Regions from separate parts of the Exiguobacterium sp. K1 genome, predicted to be linked through region 1. Evidence: riboswitches for the same ligand, from Rfam matches in the RefSeq annotation. Region 1 holds a riboswitch; the other holds the start of a gene.
The links. A riboswitch is a leader RNA that binds a small molecule or an ion and turns the genes downstream of it on or off. The one in region 1 is predicted to bind S-adenosylmethionine.
Positions count from the first base shown of each region.

Region 2: another riboswitch for S-adenosylmethionine. It lies ahead of msrA (peptide-methionine (S)-S-oxide reductase MsrA); the one in region 1 lies ahead of N7U64_RS10210 (LLM class flavin-dependent oxidoreductase).

Region 1 covers NZ_JAOTIT010000004.1:91,953-98,147, forward strand. The annotation lists gene N7U64_RS10190 (membrane protein) at 1-514, opposite strand, end outside; gene N7U64_RS10195 (DUF817 domain-containing protein) at 665-1,444, shown strand; gene N7U64_RS10200 (DUF2325 domain-containing protein) at 1,536-2,801, shown strand; gene N7U64_RS10205 (DUF975 family protein) at 2,869-3,507, shown strand; SAM riboswitch class I at 3,616-3,721, shown strand; gene N7U64_RS10210 (LLM class flavin-dependent oxidoreductase) at 3,793-4,851, shown strand; gene N7U64_RS10215 (alpha-L-glutamate ligase) at 4,848-5,795, shown strand; gene N7U64_RS10220 (hypothetical protein) at 5,898-6,195, shown strand, end outside.
Region 2 covers NZ_JAOTIT010000008.1:38,027-44,221, forward strand. The annotation lists gene N7U64_RS14205 (SH3 domain-containing C40 family peptidase) at 1-2,041, shown strand, start outside; gene N7U64_RS14210 (putative quinol monooxygenase) at 2,097-2,390, opposite strand; gene N7U64_RS14215 (amidohydrolase) at 2,468-3,640, shown strand; SAM riboswitch class I at 3,712-3,815, shown strand; gene msrA (peptide-methionine (S)-S-oxide reductase MsrA) at 3,920-4,450, shown strand; gene N7U64_RS14225 (DMT family transporter) at 4,541-5,020, opposite strand; gene N7U64_RS14230 (DMT family transporter) at 5,044-5,472, opposite strand; gene N7U64_RS14235 (nitronate monooxygenase) at 5,594-6,195, opposite strand, start outside.

The sequences.
Region 1 (6,195 bases):
TCCCGCAAGCGGTGATTTCCATGAACGTCCGCATCATCCGGATGGATGTACCGAACCGCTCGGCGAGCGTCAGGGTCAGTCCGTCCCGCGGTCCGGCTCCGTAGCCGACAGCGACGTACAGTCCCGCGCCCATCCCGATGATGAAGATGCCGGCAATCAGCCATAGTGTATTCTGCCAAAGCGAGGAGAAAGAGGGCAGGAGGCCTGAACCGAGAACGAGATTCATGAACACGCCGACAAAAATCGCGTTGACGAGTGTGCCGACCTGCGGTGTAATCCGGTCGAGCAAGTATTTGACGAACACCAACAACAGCCCGACGAGAAGAATAATCGTGCCGACGGAAAACGGCGTTTTATTTTGCAGACCGAGATGCAGAACATCCCAAGTCGAGACGCCGAGTTGTGCCGTGATCATCATCGATGAACCGACAGCGAGTAAAAAAAGACCGAATAAAAATAATGCCCATTTCAGAACGGAACGGAACAGCCAAGACGTTTGAATGATCTGCTTCATGGATGGGAGACACCTCGCTTCAAAATAAAATTGATTCATTAACTGTACCATGTTTGAGGAAAGAAACTAAAGCGAATCCGATATTTTCCATCTTGAGATGGAGGGAATCCGTTCTTCTGATCCGTATACTAATAAAAAGGAGGTCCGTCCATGCAAAAAATCCGCCATTTTTTTCGTTTTACATATCTTGAGGCCATCTGTTGTGTGTTTCCGGTCGCGATTTTCCTGGCACTTGCTGCATCCCGTTATCTGCCGGCGGAACCGATTGCCCGTTACGATTTGCTATTGATCTGGTGCCTCATCGTTCAAATCGTCTTACTCGTCACGCGTTATGAAACGAAAGAAGAGTTTAAGCTGATTTTGATTTTTCATGTGATCGGACTCGGACTGGAGTTATTCAAAGTCCAATTCGGATCCTGGAGTTATCCGGAAGATGCTTTCAGTAAGGTGTTGGGTGTGCCGCTTTATGCCGGTTTCATGTACGCGAGCGTCGCCAGTTACATCTGTCAGGCCTTCCGCCGGTTTGATCTCCGCATCACACAGTTTCCCCGGCCTCTGTTTGCTCTAGCGACCGGTCTGCTCGTGTACGCGAATTTTTTTACCCATCATTGGTTGTTTGATTTCCGGTGGATTTTGATGGGACTTGTCGCGCTTGTCTTTTATAAGTCCTGGGTCTATTTCCGTCTGGATGAAACGGTTTACCGAATGCCGCTCACCCTCTCGTTTGGCTTGATTGCCTGGTTCATCTGGCTGGCGGAAAACATCGTGACCTTTTTTAAGGGATGGGTGTATCCGAATCAGCAGGATGGATGGGAGCTGGTCGACTTCGGGAAGTTATCGTCCTGGTTTTTACTTGTCATCATCACGATTCTGATTGTTTCCGTCGAAAAATACCGGCTCGGTGATCCGTCAATCGAAATAAAATCCTGACCATATCCAAAAAATAACCTGGTACTTTTTTTGAGCAACCTAACCGACAGCCCCTTGCTATATTGGAAAAAAAGCAAAGGGGTTGTCGAAGATGATGCAACAAATCGTAGAACAGGCGAAGACGTTAGTCGCCGGTAAAATGAAAGTAGTCGAAACGGTGGAAGAATGGGACTTACTGCTCGAGGAAATCCGGGGAATCGATGAATGGGTGCAGATGTCGCGTTACTATACACCCTCCGCAAAACCGGACATCGCGTGGAGCGAACCAGAAGAAGAGGTCACATTCGAACAATCTGTCATTCCTCCTGCACAGATCAATCTTGTCATCGAACAACGTTACGCCTATACGTTTGTGCGTGAATTAAAAGGTGGTTCTTTACGGGAATGGCCGAACAGTCATATCTCGGAAACAGAAATCCGGCAATGGAACCTTGAACATGGAATGGAAATCCGTGTCCAAGTCGTACATCAGGACTCCCGCCGGACGACACTTGAAGTGATGGCTGTTGTCGCGACTGACCGGATGAAGCCACTGTCTGAACGAATCGTTTTTGAAAAATGTATCGTTAAAAATCATGGCATCATTGAATCGACGGTCGAAGGACCATTAAAGGATGAGACGGGTAAGTCCTTTTATTACGCCACACCGGTTGAAGACATGCGATTCTTCCATCTGAAAGAAGGACAGCTCGTCGATCTCGTCATGTGGAAAGGTCGTCCGGAAACACTGACGATTGCTTGGAAGTATCCGTTCCAATATGAAGAACCGACGGTACAACTGTTAGAAACGTCGAACAGTCCAACCACATCAGGACCTTCGTCAGTTGAACCGACTCACGGATCAGCCGTCAAAAAATCGGAACGCTATCTGAAACAAATGAAACGCAAGTCGAAAGTCAAACAGGAACGGAAGACACGCCGAATTCGTGAAAAGAAATCCGAACCGTTGACACCGCTTGTGACGACGTCGCTACCGGGACAACCGATTGACTTCGTTGATAAGGAACCACTCGATTTTGCATCGTTCGAAGGCATGCGGCTCGTCATTGTCGGAAATGAACAGCAAGCTCCGGTCTACCGGACGTTTTTCGAAAAAACTGGAATCGAACTGATTCATCTGTCGGGTGATGCTCAATCTGCGAAGAAAATCGCCGGTCTTGCCAAAAAGACCGATGCCATCGTCGTCGTCACAAGCCGGGTATCTCATGCGGCTTCTGCACACGTCATCGCCCAGGCGAAAAAACATGACATCCCCTTTGCGATGGAACGGCTGGATGGGCGGCGTTCTTTGTATACGGCATGCCAGCGCCAACTTGAAAAAGCCCGCTTAAATCAGTTGAAAACAGGAAAATCCTGAAAAAAGATGAAACTCCTCTCCTAATTAGCCGTAAATAGAGATAGAACTTATTTTGAGGAGGATCTTCATGATTAAAGAATTAAAATTATCCGCCCGTGAAGCGCTCAGTGGTCGCTGGGTCTTCATGGCACTTATGTTTTTACTGTTTCTCATCATTCAAGGTATTCCAACGATGTTTTCTTCTGATGCGAATGAAGATATCCAAGCCATTGATTTGATCGGTTTCTTACTGAATATTCTTTTGCTACCCCTAGCAATTGGCTGGACATGGCTTGCGATGTCTGTCGCCCGGAAAGAACAGGCGAAAATCGTTGATTTGTTTGAGCCGTACAAAATCTTCTTAAAAGCAGTCGGTCTTTCGATTGTTCAAAGTATTTTTCTTGGTTTATGGTTCTTACTACTGATCATCCCGGGAATCATCAAGTCATTTTCATACCTCTTGACGTTCTACATTTTACGCGATGAGCCGTCAATCGGTATTTTGGACGCCATTACACGTTCGCGACAAATGATGGATGGACATAAGATGGAAGCCTTCATGCTTGTTCTTTCATTCATCGGCTGGTTCCTGCTTGGTTTAATTACAATCGGAATCGCCTTCTTATGGGTCGGACCTTATTTCAGCGTCACGCTTGCGAAATTCTACGACCGAATCCGCGGAGAAGAAGCACCTGGTGAACAATCAACGTTTGTAGCACCATATTAATGGGAGAAGAGGATGAGAGCCAAGCTCTCGTCCTTTTTTAATTCCGATTGGAAAACAAGGTTTAATGGTTGCTTTACTCTGCTAAAAAGTGTACGATAATTCCAATAATTCTTATCAAGAGAAGTCGAGGGAACGGCCCGAAGACACTTCAGCAACCCCGCGCGTAGCGGAAGGTGCTACTTCCTAAAAGGAATTTTTCCTTTGAAGATAAGAGCAGACATGATCAATCCGTCGCTCTTTTCGATTTTCGAGAAGAGCGATTTTTTTATAAGGGGGACATAACGGATGGAGTATGGATTTTGGTTACCGATTTTTGGCGGATGGTTACGAAATGTTGAAGACGAACAGATGCCGGCGACGTTCGACTATGCGAAACAGGTCGCGCAAACGGCAGAACGAATCGGGTTTTCGACGACACTAATTGCGGAATTAAACTTAAATGACATCAAAGGGCTTGAAGCACCAAGTCTCGAAGCCTGGACGACAGCAGCGGCGATTGCCGCAACAACGGAGCGTCTCGAAATCATGACAGCCGTCCGTCCGGGATTCCATAATCCGGCGACGACCGCGAAGATGGCGGCGAACATCGATCAGCTCAGCAACGGACGGTTTACGCTAAACGTCGTCTCGGCTTGGTGGGAAGAAGAAGCCCGGCAGTACAACGGTATCTTCACGGCTCACGACGAACGTTACGCCCGGACGGAAGAGTTTGTCACGATCATGAAAGGATTATGGGCAGACGCTTCCCCGTACAGCTTCGACGGTAACTACTATACGCTTGAGAAGACACAACTACATCCAAAACCGGCGCAACGCCCGGGCATCAAATTGTATGCAGGTGGAGAAAGTGAAGCCGGCAAGCAAACCATCGTCAACCACTGTGATGCCTATGTCATGCACGGCGGAACGGTCGAAGAAGTGTCCGTCAAGATTGAAGACATGAAAAAACGCCGCCATGCGACGGGACAGGCACCACTTGAAAGTTTTGGACTGGCAGCTTATATCATCTGCCGGGATACGGAAGAAGAAGCGGTGCGCGAGTGGCAACGGATTACGGATGTGAAGGAAGACAGTGCCGGATACGCCGGTTATGACGACTTCGTCAGTAAATCGCAACTCGAACAACAGGTGAAGCGGAATGACTATTCGGTCTCAAACCGCGGACTCCGTCCCGATTTAATCGGAACACCGGAACAGATTGCCGAACGGATTCTTGCGTTTGAAGAAGTCGGCGTCACCCTGTTGCTCCTGCAATTCTCACCGCAACTGGAAGAAATGGAACGCTTCGCGCGCGACGTCATGCCGCTCGTCGAAGAAAAACGAAAGGTAGGTCAAATCAAATGACAAAAATTCATATCTTACACGAAAATCAGGAATGGACGGATCATCTGATCAAACGACTGGAGGAACTGGAACTGCCGTATGAACAATGGCACCTCGACGAAGGGCAGGTTCCGCTTGATGAAGTGCCGCCGGAAGGTGTCTTTTACAGCCGGATGAGTGCATCGTCGCATACCCGCGGTCACCGTTATGCACCGGAACTGACGGAAGGGGTCCTGGCATGGCTCGAAGAACATGACCGGACCGTCTTCAACGGAACACGTGCCCTGCGTCTTGAAGTCAGTAAAATCAATCAGTATACGGCACTTCGCAAAGCCGGAATCCGGGTGCCGAAAACGACGGCTGCCGTCGGACGCGATCAAATCGTCGAAGCGGCGAAAAATATCGGGGTGTCTTCGTTCATCACCAAACACAACCGCGCCGGAAAAGGGCTTGGTGTCCAGTTGTTCCATTCGATTGAGGCACTTGAGACGTATCTTGACGGTCCGACGTTTGATGAGCCGGTCGACGGTATCACATTGATCCAGGAATATATTCAGGCACCGGAGCCGTATATTACACGCTGTGAATTCGTCGGCGGGAAGTTTGTCTACGCGGTCCAAGTCGATACGTCGGAAGGATTCGAATTGTGCCCGGCAGATGCGTGTGTCATTGACGACCTGTTCTGCCCGGTTGGGGAAGAAGCACCACAAACACCGATGAAGTTTAAAGTCGTCGACGGATTTGATGATCCGATCATTCAAAAGTATGAAGCATTTCTGCAGGCGAACCAGATTGCGGTCGCCGGGATTGAGTTCATCAAGGATGCGGACGGGACGATTTACACGTATGACGTCAATACGAACACGAACTACAACTCGGATGCAGAAGCGGCGGCCGGTAAGTTCGGTATGCTCGAACTGGCGAAGTTTCTCGGTGCGGCACTGGAACGTCAAACGGTAAAATGATTCGCAAAAACCGATTAAAATAAGCCAAATACCCTGTATGGGTGCAGCCAGAAGTTAGAACTGCACACATCAGGGTATTTTTCAGTAAAGGGAGGGGTTCGGATGGTAACGTGGCATGAAGAAAAAAGATTGGATGTCCCAATCGAAAAAGCCTGGCATATCTTTGATCATGACCGGTTGCAACGCCTGATTCCGGGTGTCGTCCAGCATGAAGTGATTGAACGGAAACCGGGTGTCGTCGGTTCGACGTACCGGCAAACGTATATGCAAGGAAATCGGCTGGAGACGTACATCGTGACGGATCTTGCCTATACGAATCAACCGGATTTTAAGCAAAATACGATTGGTTTTACGCTGGCCAAAATCTTTAAACTCGAAATGACGTTTACGTTAAAGCGGC
Region 2 (6,195 bases), on a different contig from region 1:
CTATTCGGTGACAGGAGAACGGTTTGTCCAACAAAAAACACCGGTCTATCCGACCGCCGACACCACACAAAAGCCGCTTGCCACTTTGACACAAAATGATGCCATTCAGACATTCGGTACTTCAGGAAACTTCACCCGGATCGAGTTAAATGGTACGTATGCCTTCGTCTTGACGGCTCATCTCGGAACAAAACCGGTTATCTCGTATACAGCAACCGGCAAAAAATACAGCCAACAGCTTGCAACTGTCTACCCGACCGCCGCGACGACAGGGACACCGCTCGGTACGTTGGCTCAAAATCAACTCGTCGACATTTACGGTGTATCCGGTGCCTATACACGCGTCCGCTTAAACGGCGTCTATGGATTTGTCCTGACAGCTCAGTTAGGCGATCTGGAGTTTTTTGCGCAGACAGCCCGACTTTATGTCCAGTCACCTACTCCAATCCGCCAAGCACCTAACGCATCGAGTCCCGTCTTAAAAGAACACCAGACAAATACCTTGCTGACGGTATATGGCACAAGCGGTGCCTACAGCCGGATTTTATTCAACGGACAGTATGCCTATGTCCTGACGAGCGCACTTGCTCCTTTAAAAGTCTATGCCAAAACAGCTCGTTTATACGTCCAGAAACCGACGGCAATCCGTTCCGCACCTAATGCATCCAGTCCCGTCCTCAAGCAGCATCAGATGAACACGCTGTTAACGGTCTACGGAACAAGCGGTGCCTACAGCCGGATTCTGTTCCGCGAACAATACGCCTACGTCTTAACGAGTACGCTTGCTCCGACAAAAGTCTATGCCAAGACAGGTCTCCGGTATGCGAGCAAATCAACAGCGATTTTTAAAGACACGACGGCAAAAACGATTGTCCGTACAATGAAGCGCGCAGAACAGATTGACATTTATGGCACAAGCGGTTCCTACACACGCGTTAAGCTTGGTTCCGTCTACGCTTACGTCAAGACAGCCGATCTCGTGACGAAAAAACCGGATTTGTATGATGTCACCGGAATCCGTTACGTTCTCGATGATAAAGTCGTCGTTCATCCAAAAGCCAGTCTGACAGGAAAAATCGGCACCCTGAAGAAAAATGCACAACTGTCGATTTACGGTACAAGCGGCTACTACACACGGGTCAAAATTGGAACGACATTCGGCTTCGTCGACTCGAGCAGACTTGGCTTAAACAAACCGGTCGCGCGCCCGAAAGTCGGCACCGTCTTTTATGTCCACTTTGATCAGACACCGCTCTTCTCAGCCGATGTCGCTTACAGCCGCCCTGCCGGTTATTTGAGTAAAGGCACAAAGTTGATTGGTCTGAAAGCAATCGACGATGACTTTTGGCAAGTCCGCTTGCCGAACGGAACAACCGGTTATGTCATCAATCCGTACATCGGAACAACAAAACCGGATATGCGTTACACCCAACAAGCGATTAACCGTCAAAAAATCTATACGGTCAAAGCAACATCGTCTTATTTTGCGACACCGGTCAGTCCGAAAAGTGCCGGATTGGTGGAACAGGGAAAACGTGTTTATCCCCGGTACCGGGTCGGTAATTTTTATGTCATCCAGTCCGGCTGGTCCCCTGTTTATCTGCCGGTCAGTGCCGTCACGGTCAAGACGGATACACGGATTGCACAGAAAAATACATCGCGCGGTGAAAAGTTGATTCAGGCAGCCGCCAAACACTTAGGAACACCATATACATGGGGTTCGCAAACAGCAGCTAACGGCGGGTTTGATTGTTCCGGACTGATTCATTACGCAACGAATGAAGCCGGGAAATACGGCGGCCGGACGAACGTCAGCGGCTACTGGTACGGTGCGTTCTTTACGAATCGACGGACGACAATCAGCAGCGGGAAACGGTCGGATATCGTCTTCTTCGAAAATACGTACACGGACGGACCGTCACATATCGGTATCATGCTCGATAATGAATATTTCATTCATGCCGGCGGCTCACAACTGCAGATCAATTCGATTTACGAACCGCGTTGGCGGGAACATTTCCTCGGCTTCAAATCGATGTAATAACGAAAAAAGGCGTATGGACCCTTGCGGATCCATACGCCCTTCTTTCCTTGATTCAGAATGTCATCTCGACGTATTTCGTCACTTGACGGTCTTCCAAGTATAACTCGATTTGTTCCCGGTATGCTTTATAGTGGTCCGATGCAATATGTGCTTCCAGTGCTTCTTCATCCTGATAGACTTCATAGAGCATGAACTGATGTTCATTTTCAATCGATTGATGTAATGTATAACGCAAGCAACCCGGTTCATTTTGTGCTGCTTTGTAGACTGTGCTTAAAATCGGAAAGACTTGATCGGCTAATCCTGCTTTGACTGTAAGAACGGCATTGACGATGATTTCACCCATATGTTGATTCCTCCTCTGATTGATTACCTCTATCTGTACCCGTTTTTACTCAAGACATACCGAAAAGGATGATTTCGATGCAAGAAAATTTATTCACGTACTTAACTGAGTATGAATCAGAGATGATTCGTTTACGCCGCGACTTTCACCGCCATCCGGAATTATCGTTTCAGGAAGTCCGGACGCCCGCTAAAATCGCTGCTTTTTACGATGGACTCGGTATTCCGTACCGGGCAAACGTCGGCGGCAGCGGAATCGTCGCGACGCTGACAGGAACACGTCCCGGGAAAACAATCGCCATCCGGGCCGATTTTGATGCGTTACCGTTGCAGGAAGAAACCGAGTTATCGTTCCGTTCGATTCGTCCCGGTGTCATGCATGCCTGCGGACACGACGGTCATACGGCGATTGTTCTCGGACTGGCCGCTGCTTTTCATGCCATACAGGATGAACTGGCAGGTACTGTCGTCTTCATTCATCAACACGGTGAAGAAGTGTTCCCCGGCGGTGCCATCCAGATGATTGAGGACGGTTGTCTCGACGGTGTCGATGCCATCTTCGGCACCCACCTCGAAAATGATCTTCCGGTCGGATCAATCGGCTATCACAGCGGTCATACGTTATGTGCGATCGATGAATTTGAAATCGTTGTTCATGGTCAAGGCGGTCATGCCCAGGCCCCGCACCGGACACAGGATGCGCTCGTCGCCGGTGCCCAGCTTGTCTGCAATCTCCAGCATCTCGTCAGCCGGCGGGTTGATCCGTTTGAGCCGGCTATCGTTGCGATCGGTTCGTTCCACGCCGGAACGGCTCCGAACATCGTCACCGGTGAAGCCCGGATCGTCGGAGAAATCCGGACGTTCAATGAACAACTCCGGCACCAGTTACGTCAACAGGTGGACCTCGTCGCCCGGACGACCTGCACCGGAGTCGGCGCTGATTATTCGATCGATTTCACGACCGGTTATCCGTCGCTTTGGAATCATCCGGATGAAACACAGCTCGTCCAGGAAGCCGCCGGTTTTTTACCGGAAGCACAGGTTCGCGAGATGAAACCGATGATGGCAGCGGATGACTTTGCCTATTACCTCGAAAAAGTACCGGGCAGTTATTTCTTCACGGGCTCTGCAAAAACGGATGGGCGGACGATTTATCCGCAACACCATCCGAAATATGAAATCGATGAGCGGGCTCTACTAATTGGAGCGAAAACGTTAGGAGCGACCGTTCTTCGTGCCCTGCAAACATAAGGATTGACTTTCCACTTTTATGAATGGTATTATCATCCCAATGATAACGAACTTACATCAACTTCATATAACACTTATCAAGAGTGGACCGAGAGATCTGGATCGATGACGTCCCAGCAACCTGCGCACAGCAAGGTGCTACGACCAGCAAAGCGAAAGCTTTGGTTGATAAAAAGCGGCGACTCCTTTTGCAACCAAGCAAAGGAGTCGTTTTCGTTTTCTCACTGTCAGACATGACAGGATTAAGGCTCAAGCAGCCAAGGGAAAGGGAGAGATGACATGGAAAAAGCAACATTTGCAGGAGGATGTTTCTGGTGCATGGTGACACCATTTGAGGAACTGCCGGGGATTCACAGTATCGTATCCGGCTATACAGGAGGACATGTCGACAACCCGACATACGAGCAAGTCAAAACCGGAACGACCGGACATTCCGAAGTCGTCGAAATTACATTTGACCCGGCGCTGTTCTCATACGAACGGTTACTCGAACTGTACTGGCCGCAAACGGATCCGACCGATGCCGGCGGACAATTCCAGGACCGCGGGACACAGTATGCTCCGGCGATTTTTTATCATACGGAAGAACAACGCCTTGCAGCAATTGCTTCGCGTGACGCCTTAGCGGCGACAAACCGTTTTAAACAACCAATCGTCACCCGGATCGAACCGGCACACGCCTTCTATCCGGCGGAAGAATACCATCAGGACTTCCACAAAAAAAATCCGACGCACTACAAAAAAGACCGGAAAGCATCCGGTCGCGATGCCTTTATCGATGTCGCCTGGAAAGAAGAAGTCACTGTCTGATTCAGCTTCAAAAAGAGATCACCCTTTCACGCACTTTACCAGTAGAAGTGGCGTGAAAGAAATGATCTCTTTTTTTATATCTTTTTTTCTTCAGGAAATGACTTTAACATCTTCCACTTCTTCTGTATCCTCTGCGACTTGATACCGTTTCAGGACAAAGATGCCGCTGAGCATGACGGCCAGACCGATGATTTGACCGAACGACAACTCGACTTTCGGTAAACCGAACCAGCCAAAGACGTCGACACAGAGCGCAAAACTGAGTTGCGAAATCAGGACGACGGAAATCGCAATCGACGGTCCGAGCAACTGAATTCCCCGCATGACACAAAACACAACCCCGACACCAACGAAACCGCCAAACAGATACAGCGGTTCGACTTCGGCCAGCCCCGCAAGCGTTCCACCCCGAAAGAAGATCAAGGCGAGCAACGATCCGAGCAATCCGACAAAAAAGACTAACGTCGTCGTCGCCCAGGCACCGAAGGCATGACTCATCCGTGCATTTAAAACGGTCTGTAAACTGATCATCATTCCTGCGACAATCGCACAAAACATTCCGAGTCCCATTCTAATTCCTCCTCCTATTCCATTCAGGCAAATGAAAAAATCAAGACGCCGGTCAACATCAAGCCGACTCCGACCCACTGTCCGGTATTACTGCTTTTTTTAATGACTCCAAACCAACCGTTCAAATCAATGACAAAGGCACACAAAATCTGGGCGACAAGCAACAGCGACATCGCCCAGGTCATCCCGAGCAATTGAATCGACGTCAGTTCCGTCACGACGACGAGGACACCAAGCAATCCGCCGCTTGCGTAAATCAGCGGCAAGGTGCGGAAACCGCCGATTTTCCGGTCCCGGACAAATCCGTAAATTAATAAACAGCCGATCAGACCGACGAAATGGACGATCGTCACGGAGAACCACGGTCCTACCGCGTCACCGAGCCGGGCATTAAAGATCCCTTGCAATGCGATGAACAATCCGCTGAATAAAGCAAAAACGATTCCTTGCATCTTCATCCTCCTTTTTCTCTAATTATGAGTAGAACGTATTTTACACTCATTTGAAAGGACAAATGTCCTGAACAGCAAAAAAAGAAGCGGACCACGTCGGTCGGCTTCTTTTACTTATATGCTACTCGAGTGTCCGGTACATCCGCTCAATCCGTCCGAACGCATCATCCATCATCCGGTTAAACAGTTCCGCGACGGTCGGAACATCGTCAATCAAACCGGAGATCAGACCGGCATTGACGTATCCTGCCGTCTCGTCCCCCTCAAGGGCTCCTTTGATATGAAACGATTCGTTTGTCTGTTCCTGAAAAGCCGTGAGTGACGTCGGCTGCAATGCCTCGACATACGGTCCGTTCAACACCCGCCGGACCTGTCCGACTTCACGGCCGATGATTCGTGTTTCCAGATCGTCCGCCTGCACAAGATGTTGTTTATACTGCTCATGCACACGGGATTCCTGTGTCGCAATCAATCGGGTGCCGAGCTGCACACCTTCTGCTCCGAGCATCCAGGCAGCGGCAAGACCACGCCCGTCGCCGATGCCGCCGGCGGCAAGGACAGGAATCGTGACATGATCCGCAATTTGTGGAATCAAGGTCATCGTCGTCAACTCAAGCGGTGAATTGATGCCCGCCGCTTCGACGCCTTCCGCCACCAGTACATCAATCCCTGCCTGTTCAGCTTTAATCGCCTGTTGGACCGAAGCAACGACTCCGATCGTCT